3 regions of the Salipaludibacillus agaradhaerens genome follow, and region 3 is predicted to be linked to each of the others. Evidence: a T-box and tRNA genes for the amino acid it is inferred to sense, from the RefSeq annotation. Region 3 holds a T-box; the other regions hold tRNA genes.
The links. The T-box of region 3 lies ahead of BK581_RS18980 (valine--tRNA ligase). A T-box ahead of a tRNA ligase gene usually reads a tRNA of that ligase, here a tRNA-Val.

Region 1: it encodes a tRNA-Val, which carries the amino acid that the T-box ahead of BK581_RS18980 (valine--tRNA ligase) is inferred to sense. The anticodon was not compared.
Region 2: it encodes a tRNA-Val, which carries the amino acid that the T-box ahead of BK581_RS18980 (valine--tRNA ligase) is inferred to sense. The anticodon was not compared.

What each region holds. Positions count from the first base shown of each region.
Region 1 covers NZ_KV917378.1:2,105,289-2,112,070, reverse strand. The annotation lists gene BK581_RS09920 (SprT family protein) at 1-419, shown strand, start outside; tRNA gene BK581_RS09915 (tRNA-Asn) at 891-965, shown strand; tRNA gene BK581_RS09910 (tRNA-Ser) at 970-1,060, shown strand; tRNA gene BK581_RS09905 (tRNA-Glu) at 1,077-1,151, shown strand; tRNA gene BK581_RS09900 (tRNA-Val) at 1,214-1,289, shown strand; tRNA gene BK581_RS09895 (tRNA-Asp) at 1,300-1,375, shown strand; tRNA gene BK581_RS09890 (tRNA-Leu) at 1,383-1,467, shown strand; tRNA gene BK581_RS09885 (tRNA-Leu) at 1,488-1,573, shown strand; partial or broken gene BK581_RS20295 (hypothetical protein) at 1,736-1,838, opposite strand; gene BK581_RS09880 (hypothetical protein) at 2,230-2,715, shown strand; gene BK581_RS09875 (DUF6060 domain-containing protein) at 2,830-3,543, shown strand; gene BK581_RS09870 (hypothetical protein) at 3,723-4,046, shown strand; tRNA gene BK581_RS09865 (tRNA-Pro) at 4,548-4,624, shown strand; tRNA gene BK581_RS09860 (tRNA-Gly) at 4,740-4,813, shown strand; tRNA gene BK581_RS09855 (tRNA-Ile) at 4,883-4,959, shown strand; rRNA gene BK581_RS09850 (16S ribosomal RNA) at 5,165-6,731, shown strand.
Region 2 covers NZ_KV917378.1:2,746,373-2,753,154, reverse strand. The annotation lists rRNA gene BK581_RS12915 (23S ribosomal RNA) at 1-1,765, shown strand, start outside; rRNA gene rrf (5S ribosomal RNA) at 1,848-1,964, shown strand; tRNA gene BK581_RS12905 (tRNA-Val) at 1,974-2,049, shown strand; tRNA gene BK581_RS12900 (tRNA-Thr) at 2,057-2,132, shown strand; tRNA gene BK581_RS12895 (tRNA-Lys) at 2,158-2,233, shown strand; tRNA gene BK581_RS12890 (tRNA-Leu) at 2,243-2,327, shown strand; tRNA gene BK581_RS12885 (tRNA-Gly) at 2,332-2,406, shown strand; tRNA gene BK581_RS12880 (tRNA-Leu) at 2,440-2,528, shown strand; tRNA gene BK581_RS12875 (tRNA-Arg) at 2,535-2,611, shown strand; tRNA gene BK581_RS12870 (tRNA-Pro) at 2,626-2,702, shown strand; tRNA gene BK581_RS12865 (tRNA-Ala) at 2,713-2,788, shown strand; rRNA gene BK581_RS12860 (16S ribosomal RNA) at 2,928-4,494, shown strand; rRNA gene BK581_RS12855 (23S ribosomal RNA) at 4,906-6,782, shown strand, end outside.
Region 3 covers NZ_KV917378.1:4,141,113-4,147,894, forward strand. The annotation lists gene ysxE (spore coat protein YsxE) at 1-240, shown strand, start outside; gene BK581_RS18975 (hypothetical protein) at 586-807, opposite strand; T-box leader at 1,315-1,583, shown strand; gene BK581_RS18980 (valine--tRNA ligase) at 1,720-4,365, shown strand; gene BK581_RS18985 (aminotransferase class IV) at 4,395-5,225, shown strand; gene BK581_RS18990 (lmo0954 family membrane protein) at 5,630-5,971, shown strand; gene BK581_RS18995 (PspA/IM30 family protein) at 5,985-6,641, shown strand; gene liaF (cell wall-active antibiotics response protein LiaF) at 6,746-6,782, shown strand, end outside.

The sequences.
Region 1 (6,782 bases), 2.0 Mb from region 3:
ATCGCCCATTCCGCCATAAGGCGTATTTCAATAAACGTTTACGTACCACAGGAGGCCGGTACGCATTATATAGCCACAATATCGAAATCAATCCGAAACAACTTGAGTTTTATGGAAAAGAAGCGCTTATAAAAATAATAAAACATGAATTATGTCACTATCACTTACATCTCGAAGGAAAAGGATATCAGCATAAAGACAAAGATTTCAAAACGCTGCTTGCTGCAGTTGGGGGGAGTCGCTATTGCCAAACGTTACCTGGCTCTCATAACAAGACACATACCGTTCATTATTATCAATGTACAAGCTGTGACCGCTTTTATAAAAGAAAACGAAAAATTAATACAAGTCGATATGTCTGTGGAGCATGTAAAGGGAAACTGAAAAAAATTAAAAGTTTACCATCTGAAAAATATTGACGCCTACCAGTCTATATGGTACATTATAAAAGTCGCTGACATAAAGGTTGTGAAAAATAATATTGACTTTGTGTCTATTATCATTTACAATGTAACTCGTCCTTATTGAGAGCCATGATTTACTTTAGGTAACTCTCAACAGGTGAAGATAAGGAATACAGGCTAAGAGCGTCACGTCGTATGCGTCGAAGATTCGCTGGTTATCCCCAATCCTCTTATTTTATTGTGAAGAAGCAAGAAGGTTGAGGAAGCAAGGGAAAGAGTGACTGAGCGTATTAGACATACGTGATGAAACGAGAGAGCGAAGCTGACGAAGAAGATTCGCCAGTTATGCCAATATTATTTTATTGGGAAGAAGCAAGAAGGTCGAGGAAGCGAGAGAAAGAGTGACTGAGCGTATTAGACATACGTGAAGAAACGAGAGAGCGAAGCTGACGAAGAGGTTCGCCGCTTATTACCAATAAATATTATTCCACAGTAGCTCAGTGGTAGAGCAATCGGCTGTTAACCGATCGGTCGTAGGTTCGAATCCTACCTGTGGAGCCATTACGGAGAAGTACTCAAGTGGCTGAAGAGGCGCCCCTGCTAAGGGTGTAGGTCGTGTAAGCGGCGCGAGGGTTCAAATCCCTCCTTCTCCGCCAGTAAACCTTTATTACTGGCCCGTTGGTCAAGTGGTTAAGACACCGCCCTTTCACGGCGGTAACACGGGTTCGAATCCCGTACGGGTCACCATTTTTGTTTGCATAATATATTGTTAAAGATTAAACGAAAAGAATGATAGTTTGAAACTTCGTGGAGGATTAGCTCAGTTGGGAGAGCATCTGCCTTACAAGCAGGGGGTCGGCGGTTCGAGCCCGTCATCCTCCACCATAAGTACGTTGGTCCCGTGGTGTAGCGGTTAACATGCCTGCCTGTCACGCAGGAGATCGCGGGTTCGATTCCCGTCGGGACCGCCATATATATGCGGGTGTGGTGGAACTGGCAGACACGCTAGACTTAGGATCTAGTGCCTTCGGGCGTGGGGGTTCGACTCCCTTCACCCGCACCATTTATATTCTATTAGCTTATGCGGTCGTGGCGGAATGGCAGACGCGCTAGGTTGAGGGCCTAGTGGGAGAAATCCCGTGGAAGTTCGACTCTTCTCGACCGCACCAATACATAAACACAGTCATACCAAGGGTTTAAGTGCCCTTGGTATTTTTTTGTGTATTTATATATTAGTAAAAATTGAGGCCTATTTTTGCTTTTTGACTCCAGTTTTACTCCATGGTAATAAATGGTTTAAAAATTGCGTCTGTTCAATGTTCGGGAATTAATTAAAAAAGGTCATCAAGCCTGTCTGCTGTTTCATTGTTTATTGGGGAACAGGTGACCATAAACATCGATAGTAGTCTTTATAGAAGCATGTCCTGAGCGTTCTCCAAAAAGGGTCTAATAAACAAATACATTACAATTAACTATTAAGGTGCGTTGTAAAGTTTAAAGCGACAATGTAGAGCAGTTTATTGCTGAAATTGAAGGGAAATGGAAAAAAAAATTTACATTTACACACTATAGACTTGAAAAAACAGGAAAAAATAGGTAAGGTAAAAGTTGATAGGAAAATATATGGTGAGTAGTAATAAAATATGAAAGGTGATGCTTGCAGAAGATTCTACTATCCATTGTATTGGTTGCATATGGTGAAAGAGACAGTGATATTGAATGTGCAATAGAATTTCCTCATGAAAATAAAGGTGAAGTTTAACGGATTTTTATAAGTACCAATAATATAATATTGGAGTTAAATAAACTGGTAAGGGGCAAAAAAATGATCAAAACAAAAATAGTATTATGTTTTCTCACTTTATTGTTAGTGTCAGGATGTGGAAATGGAAAAGATGAAGAGGTAAATAATTTTGAAAATTTAGAAAGTCTAAAAGCAGCTATTTTTTCAGAGGAAGATATTACAGAAGAAGATATTATTAATGAAGTACTAATTGATGATGAAAGATTGATTATTTTTGAGCAAGCTAACGAACCTTACACTTATGGTATAGCTTTAATTTATGAAGAATCAAGTAGTAATTTAATATGGTACAAGACATCTGCGAAGATAGCACTAGAGAACGAGGGAGAATTAATAGGAACTAGGTTCTCACTTTACAATGAAAAGGAAGTTGAATTTACTATAGGTAAGAATGAAAGCGAGGTGGAACAGAAAATGTCGGAAAAAATCAATGAATGGAGTTCCATGAGAACAATTCAAACATACCAAAATGATGAAATATTGTATATTATCTCAATTGTTTTGTGAAATATCCTTTATTATTTGTTAAAATAAGGATATGATATTCTAGGAAACAATTTTTTTCTCGCAAGTTATAAAATGCTTAATTGTTTCTAAATATAATAGAAAAGAGGAATTATATTGTTTAAAAAAATTTTTCTTATATTGTTAGCAGGTCTAGGTATGGGCTTATTTGCAGTTTTAAATGTGACTAAAGCAGTTGAACCAGACATCATATTCGATAGTGAAGAAGGATTTGAAGACCCTGTTACCGGCGACTGGATACAGCCTTTCGAAATTAAAGAAGATGGTACTGTTAAAATGTTAACTTTAGAAGAATATAAATCTATTATTGAATTAGAGGATGACGAAGAGTATTTTGAAATTGTAAAAGATGAGAATGCCTTTGAAATTCTTAATTTTAGAACTTATTACAAATTCAAACCTTCAGGTAACAGAACTAAAGTAACGAAATCGGGTATAAAAGCTACTGCTGATATAAACTGCAATACACCTACATGCAGTGCTACTGTAGGTGTATCTGCGACGACATCTAGATCTTATAGTGTCTCTGGAAGTCAAGAAATTAAAGCGATTAATGCTAATGCCGGTTACACTGTTACTAAATCAGCAACTAATTCATCGACTTTCAATTACAATATCAAAAAAGGTGATAGAGGGTACATTAGTTTCAAACCGTATCATTGGAAGGTTTCAGGTAAACTAGAGTTAAGAGGAAATCAAGGTATGGGTCTTATATCTTCAAAGAATGCATCAGTCACATTTCCTAAAAAATTATCAGATGGACAAGCTGATGGAATATATTCTTTTGTTTATACTAAAAGAGGAAAATAAATATATAACCAACTAGTCTGCAAATATGGACTAGTTGGTTTGAGTTTTTGATAACTTACTTACCTCTAACATACTTATATGCTCATTTAAACTTTCATATTGACCCAAGGGAAAAATGATGTGGATGATTAGCAAGCACTCGAAAATATTAATATAAAATAGAGAGGAGATATTATAAGATGTCATCACCCATTCAAAATAACCCAGCTTTTTCAGCATATTCAAGGTTGACGGTTGTTAATAACTTCTTAGCCCGTAAAGAGGGAAGAGAGCCAGACGGAATAAACATGTCGTTCAAAGAATTTACAGAAGCTCTTGAAAAAAACGAAGTGGTCAAGAAGGAAAATGTTAGGCCGACAAACGAACTCCAACGCCATCACAGTAGAACGAATGCAGCATTTAATGGCGCGCACTGGGAACAAAGCACGTTATCATATATTGATAAAGCTTTTGAACTAGGTTTAGTTAATTCAAGCGGCACATTAATAAATTTAAAAGGATAGTTTTTATATAAGTCGCTTATCTAATAAGATGAGTGCCTTTAATTAATGAATTAACTTAATTGCAATGAACGATTATATAATTAAATAGAGTAGAATAAAGAGCTTCAAAGTAGATAAGCTACTATAACTTAATAAAAAATAAAAATGACTTGACGAAAGGGTGAAAAGCGATTATTATAGATATCCGACGGTGAAATTATTGATGAGCTTTTAGAGATGTCAAAAACGAGTCTTGTTTCTGTAATCGACTGAAAATAAAAGTCTTGACAAGAACAACCGGAAATTATACTATAATAGTTGTTCCAATTTTCCTCTACAATAATTGATAGTGATTATGAAAATATGGAATAGTTACTGAATGGTGTAGGACGTATAAGAATATGTGTTGGATATTATGCTTTTAAAATATTGAAAGCTTTGGCAGGATAAATCCTGTGGAAGTTAGCCTTTTCTTGAATGCACCAATTTATTTCTATATTAATAGTATATAGTGTGGTATATCGGGAAGTAGCTCAGCTTGGCAGAGCACTTGGTTTGGGACCAAGGGGTCGCAGGTTCAAATCCTGTCTTCCCGACCATTTTTATGTTATTTTCCCCAAGTGATTTTAAAGTTTACGAATGAAACTTAAGTTAAGTCGTGAACAAAATCTACTCTCGGCGAACAGTGCTTATATAGAGAGAAAGATTAACTATGCGGGTGTAGTTTAGTGGTAAAACCTCAGCCTTCCAAGCTGATGACGAGGGTTCGATTCCCTTCACCCGCTCCAAAAAAATTATTTCAAAAAAACTCTTGCACTATCAATACATTACATGGTATAGTAGATGATGTTGCTTGAGGGCCTGTAGCTCAGCTGGTTAGAGCGCACGCCTGATAAGCGTGAGGTCGGTGGTTCGAGTCCACTCAGGCCCACCATTATGTTGACCTTTGAAAACTAAACAAAAAGCCAAGCAAAGTGGGATATGAAAATATCCCGTCAAAGAAACAAAGCGTTGAGTGGAAACATTCAACAACGCCAGACGAAAGTTTGGACATGATGTCAGAGACATTAAACTCTGTTTAAGGATGGCAGACGAAAGACGCGACGTCCTGTCGCACCGTCTGCACTTGTACATCCTGTACTTCGGAGAGTTTGATCCTGGCTCAGGACGAACGCTGGCGGCGTGCCTAATACATGCAAGTCGAGCGCAGGAAGCCGGCGGATCCCTTCGGGGTGAAGCCGGTGGAATGAGCGGCGGACGGGTGAGTAACACGTGGGCAACCTACCTTGTAGACTGGGATAACTCCGGGAAACCGGGGCTAATACCGGATGATCATTTGGATCGCATGATCCGAATGTAAAAGTGGGGATTTATCCTCACACTGCAAGATGGGCCCGCGGCGCATTAGCTAGTTGGTAAGGTAATGGCTTACCAAGGCGACGATGCGTAGCCGACCTGAGAGGGTGATCGGCCACACTGGAACTGAGACACGGTCCAGACTCCTACGGGAGGCAGCAGTAGGGAATCATCCGCAATGGGCGAAAGCCTGACGGTGCAACGCCGCGTGAACGATGAAGGTTTTCGGATCGTAAAGTTCTGTTATGAGGGAAGAACAAGTGCCGTTCGAATAGGTCGGCACCTTGACGGTACCTCACGAGAAAGCCCCGGCTAACTACGTGCCAGCAGCCGCGGTAATACGTAGGGGGCAAGCGTTGTCCGGAATTATTGGGCGTAAAGCGCGCGCAGGCGGTCTCTTAAGTCTGATGTGAAAGCCCACGGCTCAACCGTGGAGGGTCATTGGAAACTGGGGGACTTGAGTGTAGGAGAGGAAAGTGGAATTCCACGTGTAGCGGTGAAATGCGTAGATATGTGGAGGAACACCAGTGGCGAAGGCGACTTTCTGGCCTACAACTGACGCTGAGGCGCGAAAGCGTGGGGAGCAAACAGGATTAGATACCCTGGTAGTCCACGCCGTAAACGATGAGTGCTAGGTGTTAGGGGTTTCGATACCCTTAGTGCCGAAGTTAACACATTAAGCACTCCGCCTGGGGAGTACGGCCGCAAGGCTGAAACTCAAAGGAATTGACGGGGGCCCGCACAAGCAGTGGAGCATGTGGTTTAATTCGAAGCAACGCGAAGAACCTTACCAGGTCTTGACATCCTCTGACACCTCTGGAGACAGAGCGTTCCCCTTCGGGGGACAGAGTGACAGGTGGTGCATGGTTGTCGTCAGCTCGTGTCGTGAGATGTTGGGTTAAGTCCCGCAACGAGCGCAACCCTTGATCTTAGTTGCCAGCATTCAGTTGGGCACTCTAAGGTGACTGCCGGTGATAAACCGGAGGAAGGTGGGGATGACGTCAAATCATCATGCCCCTTATGACCTGGGCTACACACGTGCTACAATGGATGGTACAAAGGGCAGCGAGACCGCGAGGTTAAGCGAATCCCATAAAGCCATTCTCAGTTCGGATTGCAGGCTGCAACTCGCCTGCATGAAGCCGGAATTGCTAGTAATCGCGGATCAGCATGCCGCGGTGAATACGTTCCCGGGCCTTGTACACACCGCCCGTCACACCACGAGAGTTTGTAACACCCGAAGTCGGTGCGGTAACCTTTTGGAGCCAGCCGCCGAAGGTGGGACAGATGATTGGGGTGAAGTCGTAACAAGGTATCCCTACCGGAAGGTGGGGATGGATCACCTCCTTTCTAAGGAGCTATTAAGCTCAGCTTATTAAAACTTTGCTTTGGCTATTTTGT
Region 2 (6,782 bases), 1.4 Mb from region 3:
ATGTACCGGGGCTAAACGTATCACCGAAGCTATGGATGGCCACCGTCAGGTGGCTGTGGTAGGGGAGCGTTCCAAGGGCGTAGAAGCATGATCGTAAGGACATGTGGAGCGCTTGGAAGTGAGAATGCCGGTATGAGTAGCGAAAAGAGGGGTGAGAATCCCCTCCGTCGAAAGCCTAAGGTTTCCTGAGGAAGGCTCGTCCGCTCAGGGTCAGTCGGGACCTAAGCCGAGGCCGAAAGGCGTAGGCGATGGCAAACAGGTTGATATTCCTGTACCACCACGTTTCCATTTGAGTGAAGGGGGGACGCAGGAAGGTAGGGTAAGCGCACCGTTGGATGTGTGCGTCGAAGCAGTGAGACTGACAAGTAGGCAAATCCGCTTGTCGTAAGGTTGAGCTGTGACCGCGAGTGAACTAAAGTAGCGAAGTTCCCGATCCTACACTGCCAAGAAAAGCCTCTAGCGAGGAAACTGGTGCCCGTACCGCAAACCGACACAGGTAGGCGGGAAGAGAATTCTAAGACGCGCGGGAGAACTCTCGTTAAGGAACTCGGCAAAATGACTCCGTAACTTCGGGAGAAGGAGTGCTCTTGCGGGTGAATAGCCTGCGAGAGCCGCAGTGAACAGGCCCAAACGACTGTTTATCAAAAACACAGGTCTCTGCGAAGCCGCAAGGCGAAGTATAGGGGCTGACACCTGCCCGGTGCTGGAAGGTTAAGAGGAGGGGTTATCCCTTACGGGAGAAGCTCTGAATTGAAGCCCCAGTAAACGGCGGCCGTAACTATAACGGTCCTAAGGTAGCGAAATTCCTTGTCGGGTAAGTTCCGACCCGCACGAAAGGTGCAACGATTTGGGCACTGTCTCAACGAGAGACCCGGTGAAATTATATTACCTGTGAAGATGCAGGTTACCCGCGACAGGACGGAAAGACCCCATGGAGCTTTACTGTAGCTTGATATTGGATTTTGGTACAGCTTGTACAGGATAGGTAGGAGCCTTGGAAGCCGGAGCGCCAGCTTCGGTGGAGGCATTGGTGGGATACTACCCTGGCTGTACTGGAATTCTAACCTCGAACCGTGATCCGGTTCAGGGACAGTGTCAGGTGGGCAGTTTGACTGGGGCGGTCGCCTCCTAAAAGGTAACGGAGGCGCCCAAAGGTTCCCTCAGAATGGTTGGAAATCATTCGTAGAGTGCAAAGGCATAAGGGAGCTTGACTGCGAGACCTACAAGTCGAGCAGGGACGAAAGTCGGGCTTAGTGATCCGGCGGCACCGTATGGAAGGGCCGTCGCTCAACGGATAAAAGCTACCCTGGGGATAACAGGCTAATCTCCCCCAAGAGTCCACATCGACGGGGAGGTTTGGCACCTCGATGTCGGCTCGTCGCATCCTGGGGCTGAAGTAGGTCCCAAGGGTTGGGCTGTTCGCCCATTAAAGCGGCACGCGAGCTGGGTTCAGAACGTCGTGAGACAGTTCGGTCCCTATCCGTCGCGGGCGCAGGAAATTTGAGAGGAGCTGTCCTTAGTACGAGAGGACCGGGATGGACACACCGCTGGTGTACCAGTTGTTCCGCCAGGAGCATGGCTGGGTAGCTACGTGTGGCAGGGATAAGTGCTGAAAGCATCTAAGCATGAAGCCCCCCTCAAGATGAGATTTCCCATCACTTTATGTGAGTAAGATCCCTCAGAGAAGATGAGGTTGATAGGTCTCGGGTGGACGCATGGCAACATGTGGAGCTGAGAGATACTAATCGATCGAGGGCTTAACCAAAAGCAAGTCGTCTTTTCTCTAAGACATGATGTCCTATCAGTCCCGTTATCCAGTTTTGAAAGGTCGATAAGACCTTGATATGTTCAGTGACAATCGCGGAGAGGTCACACCCGTTCCCATGCCGAACACGGTAGTTAAGCTCTCCAGCGCCGATGATAGTTGGGGGCTCTCCCCCTGTGAAAGTAGGACGTCGCTGAGCATTATATTTGGAGGATTAGCTCAGTTGGGAGAGCATCTGCCTTACAAGCAGAGGGTCGGCGGTTCGAGCCCGTCATCCTCCACCATTTTCATGCTGGCCTAGCTCAATTGGTAGAGCAACTGACTTGTAATCAGTAGGTTGGGGGTTCAAGTCCTCTGGCCAGCACCATTTATAATTTTTTAAATTGAAATATGAGCCATTAGCTCAGTTGGTAGAGCATCTGACTTTTAATCAGAGGGTCGGAGGTTCGAATCCTCCATGGCTCACCATTTTTTTTTGCGGGTGTGGTGGAACTGGCAGACACGCTAGACTTAGGATCTAGTGCCTTCGGGCGTGGGGGTTCGACTCCCTTCACCCGCACCATATTGCGGGAGTAGTTCAGTGGTAGAACATCACCTTGCCAAGGTGGGGGTCGCGAGTTCGAATCTCGTCTTCCGCTCCAGATATATTATAAAATGAAATAGTTAGAAGTCCTGCCGGGGTGGTGGAATTGGCAGACACACAGGACTTAAAATCCTGCGGTAAGTGATTACCGTGCCGGTTCAAGTCCGGCCCTCGGCACCATAATTTGCGCCCGTAGCTCAATTGGATAGAGTGTCTGACTACGGATCAGAAGGTTAGGGGTTCGACTCCTCTCGGGCGCGCCATAATTTTAATTGATCGGGAAGTAGCTCAGCTTGGCAGAGCACTTGGTTTGGGACCAAGGGGTCGCAGGTTCAAATCCTGTCTTCCCGACCAGAATTTATAAGGGGCCTTAGCTCAGCTGGGAGAGCGCCTGCTTTGCACGCAGGAGGTCAGCGGTTCGATCCCGCTAGGCTCCACCATATTTTGACCTTTGAAAACTAAACAAAAAGCCAAGCAAAGTGGGATATGAAAATATCCCGTCAAAGAAACAAAGCGTTGAGTGGAAACATTCAACAACGCCAGACGAAAGTTTGGACATGATGTCAGAGACATCGAACTCTATCGGAGAGTTTGATCCTGGCTCAGGACGAACGCTGGCGGCGTGCCTAATACATGCAAGTCGAGCGCAGGAAGCCGGCGGATCCCTTCGGGGTGAAGCCGGTGGAATGAGCGGCGGACGGGTGAGTAACACGTGGGCAACCTACCTTGTAGACTGGGATAACTCCGGGAAACCGGGGCTAATACCGGATGATCATTTGGATCGCATGATCCGAATGTAAAAGTGGGGATTTATCCTCACACTGCAAGATGGGCCCGCGGCGCATTAGCTAGTTGGTAAGGTAATGGCTTACCAAGGCGACGATGCGTAGCCGACCTGAGAGGGTGATCGGCCACACTGGAACTGAGACACGGTCCAGACTCCTACGGGAGGCAGCAGTAGGGAATCATCCGCAATGGGCGAAAGCCTGACGGTGCAACGCCGCGTGAACGATGAAGGTTTTCGGATCGTAAAGTTCTGTTATGAGGGAAGAACAAGTGCCGTTCGAATAGGTCGGCACCTTGACGGTACCTCACGAGAAAGCCCCGGCTAACTACGTGCCAGCAGCCGCGGTAATACGTAGGGGGCAAGCGTTGTCCGGAATTATTGGGCGTAAAGCGCGCGCAGGCGGTCTCTTAAGTCTGATGTGAAAGCCCACGGCTCAACCGTGGAGGGTCATTGGAAACTGGGGGACTTGAGTGTAGGAGAGGAAAGTGGAATTCCACGTGTAGCGGTGAAATGCGTAGATATGTGGAGGAACACCAGTGGCGAAGGCGACTTTCTGGCCTACAACTGACGCTGAGGCGCGAAAGCGTGGGGAGCAAACAGGATTAGATACCCTGGTAGTCCACGCCGTAAACGATGAGTGCTAGGTGTTAGGGGTTTCGATACCCTTAGTGCCGAAGTTAACACATTAAGCACTCCGCCTGGGGAGTACGGCCGCAAGGCTGAAACTCAAAGGAATTGACGGGGGCCCGCACAAGCAGTGGAGCATGTGGTTTAATTCGAAGCAACGCGAAGAACCTTACCAGGTCTTGACATCCTCTGACACCTCTGGAGACAGAGCGTTCCCCTTCGGGGGACAGAGTGACAGGTGGTGCATGGTTGTCGTCAGCTCGTGTCGTGAGATGTTGGGTTAAGTCCCGCAACGAGCGCAACCCTTGATCTTAGTTGCCAGCATTCAGTTGGGCACTCTAAGGTGACTGCCGGTGATAAACCGGAGGAAGGTGGGGATGACGTCAAATCATCATGCCCCTTATGACCTGGGCTACACACGTGCTACAATGGATGGTACAAAGGGCAGCGAGACCGCGAGGTTAAGCGAATCCCATAAAGCCATTCTCAGTTCGGATTGCAGGCTGCAACTCGCCTGCATGAAGCCGGAATTGCTAGTAATCGCGGATCAGCATGCCGCGGTGAATACGTTCCCGGGCCTTGTACACACCGCCCGTCACACCACGAGAGTTTGTAACACCCGAAGTCGGTGCGGTAACCTTTTGGAGCCAGCCGCCGAAGGTGGGACAGATGATTGGGGTGAAGTCGTAACAAGGTATCCCTACCGGAAGGTGGGGATGGATCACCTCCTTTCTAAGGAGCTATTAAGCTCAGCTTATTAAAACTTTGCTTTGGCTATTTTGTTTAGTTTTGAGAGGTTAAACTCTCAGATAGAAAAACTTACCCGTTGGGTAAGAATCGACCTTTGAAAACTGGATAACGAAAGACTGATAAATGACATCACCGGTTCACAATCGCTTGATTTAATCAAACGATGAGAGAACCGAGTGTCTTAGAAAAAGGCCATTAAGACGCCTAAAACCGCCTTTTTAATAAAGGAAAGGGTTTAAGCCACCTGGTGATAAGCCAGAAGTGTGCTTAAACAAAGAGCATCAAAGAGATCGAGGAAGCAAGTGAGCGCAACACCGGAACGTACTGAGGTACGTGAGGATGGTGAGCGAACGCAGCTGACGACGCGCTCTGTCGATGATCTGCGGTTTAAGAGGTTAAGCTAGAAAGGGCGCACGGTGAATGCCTTGGCACTAGGAGCCGATGAAGGACGGGACGAACACCGAAATGCTTCGGGGAGCTGTAAGTAAGCGTTGATCCGGAGATATCCGAATGGGGGAACCCACCGCCTGTAATGAGGCGGTATCCACACCTGAATCCATAGGGTGTGAGAAGGCAGACCTGGGGAACTGAAACATCTTAGTACCCAGAGGAAGAGAAAGCAAATGCGATTTCCTGAGTAGCGGCGAGCGAAACGGAATCAGCCCAAACCAGAAGGCTTGCCTTCTGGGGTTGTAGGACACTCCATACGGAGTTACAAAGAGTGATCGTAGGTGAAGCGACCTGGAAAGGTCCGCGGGACAAGGTAAAAGCCCTGTAGCCGAAACGGTCACTCCTCCGGAGTGTATCCTGAGTACGGCGGGACACGTGAAACCCCGTCGGAAGCAGGGAGGACCATCTCCCAAGGCTAAATACTTCCTAGTGACCGATAGTGAACCAGTACCGTGAGGGAAAGGTGAAAAGCACCCCGGGAGGGGAGTGAAATAGATCTTGAAACCGTGTGCCTACAAGTAGTTGGAGCCCGTTAATGGGTGACAGCGTGCCTTTTGTAGAATGAACCGGCGAGTTACGATCCCGTGCAAGGTTAAGTTGAAGAGACGGAGCCGCAGCGAAAGCGAGTCTGAATAGGGCGCCAAAGTACGTGGTTGTAGACCCGAAACCGGGTGATCTACCCATGTCCAGGGTGAAGTCCAGGTAACACTGGATGGAGGCCCGAACCCACGCACGTTGAAAAGTGCGGGGATGAGGTGTGGGTAGGGGTGAAATGCCAATCGAACTCGGAAATAGCTGGTTCTCCCCGAAATAGCTTTAGGGCTAGCCTCGAGGGAAGAGTGTTGGAGGTAGAGCACTGATTGGACTAGGGGTCCCCACAGGATTACCGAATTCAGTCAAACTCCGAATGCCAATCACTTATCCTCGGGAGTCAGACTGCGAGTGCTAAGATCCGTAGTCAAGAGGGAAACAGCCCAGACCATCAGCTAAGGTCCCCAAGTATACGTTAAGTGGAAAAGGATGTGGAGTTGCTTAGACAACCAGGATGTTGGCTTAGAAGCAGCCACCATTTAAAGAGTGCGTAATAGCTCACTGGTCGAGTGACTCTGCGCCGAAAATGTACCGGGGCTAAACGTATCACCGAAGCTATGGATGGCCACCGTCAGGTGGCTGTGGTAGGGGAGCGTTCCAAGGGCGTAGAAGCATGATCGTAAGGACATGTGGAGCGCTTGGAAGTGAGAATGCCGGTATGAGTAGCGAAAAGAGGGGTGAGAATCCCCTCCGTCGAAAGCCTAAGGTTTCCTGAGGAAGGCTCGTCCGCTCAGGGTCAGTCGGGACCTAAGCCGAGGCCGAAAGGCGTAGGCGATGGCAAACAGGTTGATATTCCTGTACCACCACGTTTCCATTTGAGTGAAGGGGGGACGCAGGAAGGTAGGGTAAGCGCACCGTTGGATGTGTGCGTCGAAGCAGTGAGACTGACAAGTAGGCAAATCCGCTTGTCGTAAGGTTGAGCTGTGACCGCGAGTGAACTAAAGTAGCGAAGTTCCCGATCCTACACTGCCAAGAAAAGCCTCTAGCGAGGAAACTGGTGCCCGTACCGCAAACCGACACAGGTAGGCGGGAAGAGAATTCTAAGACGCGCGGGAGAACTCTCGTTAAGGAACTCGGCAAAATGACTCCGTAACTTCGGGAGAAGGAGTGCTCTTGCGGGTGAATAGCCTGCGAGAGCCGCAGTGAACAGGCCCAAACGACTGTTTATCAAAAACACAGGTCTCTGCGAAGCCGCAAGGCGAAGTATAGGGGCTGACACCTGCCCGGTG
Region 3 (6,782 bases):
GAGCACGATGGAAAACATTGGCTTAGCATATATGAAAAACATTTTGCGTTTTTTGATGATGAGAAGTATTTGTTTATGAGCTATTTGCTTTTTCCAGAAAATATTTATCAAATGGTAGATCACTTTAAATCACCCTCAAGGCAAAAGTCTGAAATGCACCTCGTTATGCAACTGGAAAGGCGCTTGCTCACGATGAAACGCATTTTTCGATTTGTAAACTCGATATCTAAGCCGTCTTAAGGTAAAACGAAGTATTAGTCAAGTTTCATCGTATATAAAAAAAGGACACGACGAGTGTATAACCCAGTGATTAGAAATGGCTCTCACCTATGTGAGAGCTATTTTAAACATCTGATGTTATGTTTACAGTAGGATTGCGTGCAAAAATTTATTAGGGGTTAATCGTCGTTAACTCCTTTAAGTTTTAAAAAAGGGCCAAAAGATGCATTTATATTATCTTTACATTTAAAGATGAATCATCGTTACAAACTATAGAAGAAATGGTGGCACCTATTTCATAGTATAAAAACTTTGAGAAAGGCTTGTCTGTGTTTTTCTTGTTAAAAAGTGACTGAGAGAGGTTAGTTAAGGCATCCAGTAAATAATATAAAGTGCTACAAACACTGTTAATAAAATGACATCTAAGGTAGTTGGCAAAAAAAGTGTGCGAATGAGTTGAAAAATAATAAGGGGTAATAGCAATTGATGAAACATATCGATGATTTTTCTTAAACGCCAATGAAGTTTTGATTTTTCAGCTCGCCGTTTCATAGATTTGGCTATTTTATGATGAGTAAACCGCCTCATACATACACCTCTTTCACACGAGTTAAGATAATCTATGCACATGGTTAGGAAACAGTGTCTAGGTTAATTAGGATAAAATTGACGTTATGATTAAATGGTAGGAAAAAGGGGGACGATACTAAACGTTATCGCTCAATAAACTCTACATAAGTCCCTTCTCTAGCCTATTGTTTAAAAAACGTTGTCATGCTGCTAAGTTACAGCCATTTTTAGTTGGAGAAGTCAAAATACCTCTCAACTGATGCTACTCTTTCTATAATTAAGGCTTATGCTGCTGGCTTTGTCTTATTGACAAATGAAATGACAACGCAAGGTCAAACCAATATTATAACTATTGAGCCGCAACATTTGCTGCTATAAAAATGTTATATATCCTTAAGCACTTCAATATAATAAGCAATAGGCGCAAGAGTGGATTACCATTATGAAGGATGAAAGTGAAGAAGAGAACTTTGCTATTGATTATGATTCAAAGTCAAGGTAAAATACGGATATACAAGATAATTAATTAAAATGTTGAGAGGGAAGAGTACGTCTTGAACCCGCCAGAGAGGAATATCAGCATTTGTTGCTGCTGAAAGGTATTCCCGGATGTAAAGATGGAAGGTCGCCCTGGAGTTGTGATGATGAAAGGTAGAACGATTTACTCACTAGTTATCACCGGCAAGCGCCGTTAACGCATTTAAGTGTACAGAAAGCATATGCACTAGTTTAAGCATGTGTTTCCTGTAAACAAAGGTGGTACCGCGAGGAATTTAACTCCCTTCGTCCTTTGACGAGTGGGGGTTTTTTGTGATTTCTTAAATGGTGAATAAAAACAACACTTAAAGTTAAATACCATGTTTGTTTAACGGTTTGAAGCAACTAAGTAATAATGCATGCAACTAACAATAAATTAAGGAAGGTGTTAACATGTCAGAAAAACCTAACACGACGATGCCACCGAAATACGATCCACAGGCAACAGAGGCTAAATGGTACCCATACTGGGTCAATGGTAAATTTTTTGAAGCAACAGGGGATGAGACAAAACAACCGTATACGATTGTGATTCCGCCACCAAATGTGACAGGGCGACTTCATTTAGGGCATGCGTGGGATACAACACTACAGGACATTTTAATTCGTGTGAAACGTATGCAAGGCTACGATGCACTTTGGCTCCCTGGAATGGATCATGCAGGAATTGCGACTCAAGCTAAGGTAGAAGGGAAGCTAAGAGAACAAGGACTATCTCGACACGACCTCGGCCGTGAAAAATTCCTTGAAAAATCATGGGAATGGAAGGAAGAGTATGCGGATTTTATTAGAGAACAATGGGCTAAGCTTGGTCTATCTCTCGATTACTCTCGTGAACGGTTTACGTTAGACGATGGTTTGTCACAAGCTGTTCGAGAAGTGTTTGTACGCTTGTATGAAGAAGGGCTTATCTACCGAGGAGAGTATATCATTAACTGGGACCCTCAAACGAAAACAGCTTTATCTGATATTGAAGTCATTTATAAGGATGTTCAAGGGGCATTCTATCATATGAAATATCCATTAGCAGACGGAGATGGTCATATTGAAGTAGCTACGACAAGACCGGAAACGATGCTAGGAGATACAGCAGTTGCTGTCCATCCAAATGATGAAAGATATCGTCACTTAATTGGCAAAAAAGCCATCTTACCTATCGTTGGCCGTGAAATAGAGATCGTAGCAGATGATTACGTGGATATGGAATTTGGCTCGGGAGCTGTTAAAATTACACCTGCCCATGATCCAAATGACTTTGAAATTGGGAATCGCCATAATTTAGAGCGGATCTTGGTGATGGATGAATCAGGAACAATGAATGAGAATGCAGGAAAGTATAAGGGGCTTGATCGTTTTCAATGCCGTAAGCAAATCGTAAAAGATCTTCAAGACGAAGGCATACTATTTAAAATTGAAGAACATACTCATAGTGTTGGACACTCTGAACGGAGTGATGCTGTGGTAGAACCTTATTTGTCTACTCAATGGTTTGTCAAGATGGGACCATTAGCAGAAGAAGCTATCAAACTTCAGCAGAAAGATGGGAAAGTTAATTTTGTTCCGGACAGGTTTGAAAAAACCTATATGCATTGGATTGAAAATATTAGAGATTGGTGTATCTCAAGACAACTATGGTGGGGACATCGTATCCCAGCTTGGTTTCATAAAGAAACGGGAGAAATTTATGTGGGAAGGAAAGAACCGGACGACATTGAGAATTGGCAGCAAGACGAAGATGTACTTGATACGTGGTTCAGTTCTGCCTTATGGCCTTTTTCTACAATGGGATGGCCGGATAACGAAGCAGCTGACTACAAGCGATACTATTCAACGGATGCTCTTGTTACAGGGTATGACATTATTTATTTTTGGGTAGCTCGCATGATTTTTCAAGGACAGCATTTTACAGGTCAACGTCCGTTCAAAGACGTCTTGATCCATGGACTTGTGCGAGATGCGGAAGGGCGAAAGATGAGCAAGTCACTAGGGAATGGCGTCGATCCTATGGACGTTATTGATAAGTATGGTGCTGATGCTCTTAGATTTTTCTTAAGTACAGGAAGTTCGCCAGGTAATGACTTACGATTTTATTGGGAAAAAGTGGAGGCTAACTGGAACTTCGGGAATAAAATTTGGAATGCCTCACGTTTTGCTCTGATGAATATGGATGGGCTAAAATATGAGAATATAGATTTAACAGGTAAAAAATCGATTGCTGATCAATGGATATTAACAAAGCTACAGATGACGATTGAACATGTGACGAAATTTATTGACACTTATGAATTTGGTGAAGTTGGACGAGCACTCTATAATTTCATTTGGGATGATTTTTGTGACTGGTATATAGAAATGGCTAAATTACCATTGAACGGGGAAGATGGAGAAGCTAAACAGATGACTCGTTCTGTATTAGCATATGTGCTTGACCAAACAATGCGTTTACTTCATCCATTTATGCCATTCATTACAGAAGAGGTGTGGCAACATTTACCACATGAAGGAGAATCCATCACTGTGGCATCATGGCCGGTAAAAGACGATACTTTAATGAATGAACAAGGTATGAAGGATATGCAGCTTCTTCAAGATATTATTCGTTCAATTAGAAATACGCGATCAGAGCTAAATGTCCCTATGAGTAAAGAAATCACGCTATACATTAAGGCCGATTCAGAGGAAGTTCTGAAGCAGCTTGAACGTGGGAAAGCTTATATTGATCGATTCTGTAACCCATCAGAGTTAAAATTAGCTACGAACTTGATAGCTCCTGAAAAATCTATGAGTTCAGTTCTTTCAGGTGTTGAGCTTTATATGCCTTTGGCAGATCTATTGGACTTAGATGCGGAAATCACCCGTTTAAATAATGAATTAAAGCGACTTGATGGTGAAGTGGTGCGTGTGCAAAAAAAGCTTGCTAATGAAGGGTTTATTAGTAAAGCTCCTGAAAAAGTAGTTGCTGAAGAGAAAGCGAAAGAAAAAGATTACATTGAGCAACGAGAAAAAGTGCAATTAAGATTGAACGAATTAAAAAATTGATAATATGAGGATGGAAGAGGTGAAGGAGAATGGCGGAAATTGCGTTTTATAAAGACTCATTTATTGCTATTGATGCTGAAGTTGTGCCAATTCAAGAGAGGGCTCATCAGTTTGGTGATGGTGTATATGAAGTTATTCGTGTTTATAACGGAAAACCATTTTATTTGGAAGCTCATTTAGAACGTCTAGAAAACAGTGCTGCAGCTATTCAACTCAGTTTGCCATACACTCTAGACGAAATCGCTGACATTTGCCATGAAGCAGTAGCACGATCGGCCATTGATGAAGCAGAAATATACCTTCAAATTAGCCGTGGCATCCATAGTAGGCAACATCATTTTCCTGAACCAACCTCTCCAGTTTTAGCCCTTACAGTAAAGGAAGCTAGGTTGGTTTCCTTTAAAAAGAGAATGGAAGGGTTTCGTGTGCTAACGACAGAAGATGATAGATGGAAAAATTGCTATATTAAATCATTAAACCTACTGCCAAATGTTCTCGCTAAACAAAAAGCAAAGGAGTTCGGGTGTGATGAAGCAATCTATCATGAGAATGACACGGTTAAAGAAGGATCCAGCAGTAACATTTTTGTTGTAAAAAAAGGTTTACTATTTACGTATCCACCGTTAAAAGGTATTCTTCACGGGGTTACTCGAAAAATCGTACTCAATTTGGCTGGAGAGTTAGATATTGAAACAAAGGAAGAACCCTTTAGTCTCGATTTCTTATATGAAGCAGATGAAGTATTTCTATCGAGTACAAGTTTAGAAATAATGCCTGTAAAGCAGGTGGATAATCAATTATTACCTACAGAGCGCCCTATAACAGCGAAGCTACAGGAACATTTTCAAAAATTAAAATAATAATGTTTTAAGCTCCCTTAGTGGGGGCTTTTTTTAGATTCTGTCATATAACTTAAAAAGTTACGGTTATACAAGGAAGTACCTAACCAAATAATTGAAGCCAATTGTGACTCAAAAAGAGGACTGAGCAATTGTCAGAGTATCTGTTTTTAGAAAGTATATTGTAGCATACTAGAATTTTGGATGATCAGAGGGGGGCTACGTGAGTTCTTGTTTTTAGACACTTCATTGATTGACATCGCCTCCTACTATCCAACCAATAAGGTAATAAGAATAAGTACAAAAAGGGGACATTATAACAGATATACGCCTCCAGTCTTATAAAAGATAAATCTGTAGGACGTTATACAGAAATCGGATACCAGCTAAGATAGAAATAAGAGATGTGAGAGGAGGAAATGATAATGAAAACTTTTTTATTATTTATTGCGGCGATTATTGCTCTAGGTATTTTATTAATTAATATAGGGCCGTTAATCATGTTTGTTGTAGGTGGTTTTCTACTTTATATTATCTTTAAAAAATTTGTAAAGGCGCAATCAACAGGCGCGAAAGTGATGTGGGTTGTCCTTGGGCTTATCGTTTTGAGTATGACCATTTCTAATGTTTTTGGCTTAATAGGTCTAGTTGCATTGTATGTCTTGTATCAGTTGTTTAAAAAGGAGAAAGCTCCTGACCACTCTGCAAATCATGATGACCCATTTACAAACTTTGAAAACCAATGGGCTAATATTACTAAATCTTAAGGAGATGATTAAAATGGCAAATATCTTTACCAGAATTTTTGATAGCATTGAGAGTGACATACATTCACTCTTAGATAAAAAAGAGGAAAATAATCCAATTCAAGCATTAAATCACTATTTACGACAAAGTGAAAAAGAGACTGAGAAGGTGAGAAAGCTCATTGAACGTCAACGCCAATTAAAAGAAGAATTTACAGTGGAACGTAAAGAGGCTGACGAGATGGCTGATAAACGAAAGCACCAAGCTGAAGTTGCTGAAAAAGCTGGAGAAAAAGAGCTAGCTGAATTTGCTCTAAACGAATATGAAGAATATGCTGCCAGAGCAGAACGGCTGACATTAAATGAGGTCGAAGCGATGAAGCAACTTGAGTCGTTAGAAAAACGATATGAAGAAATGCAACATAAATTAAAGGATATGCGCTTAAAGCGGATGGAATTAATGGGGAAAGAAAATGTAGCTCGAGCTAGATACGAAATGAATAAACTAACAGGTTCATCAGCTGATAAATCTTATCTGAAATTTTCTGAAATGGAACGTTATATTGAAAACTTGGAGTCCAAAGTGACGAATGATTATCATCATCACACATTAGATAGTAAAATTGCCCGATTAGAAAAAGAAATGGCTGATAACAAAAACAAAGACGAGAAGAATGAAAAAGTGATATGATAAATGAGGGAGCGCATAGCGCTCCCTTGTCCTAATAAACAATTATTAACGATAAACCGGTAAAGACGACTTATCGGACCAACTAGAGGAAAGGGGAGAGTCTTATGTTAAAAAGAATTCCAACAAGATCAATGAATTGGA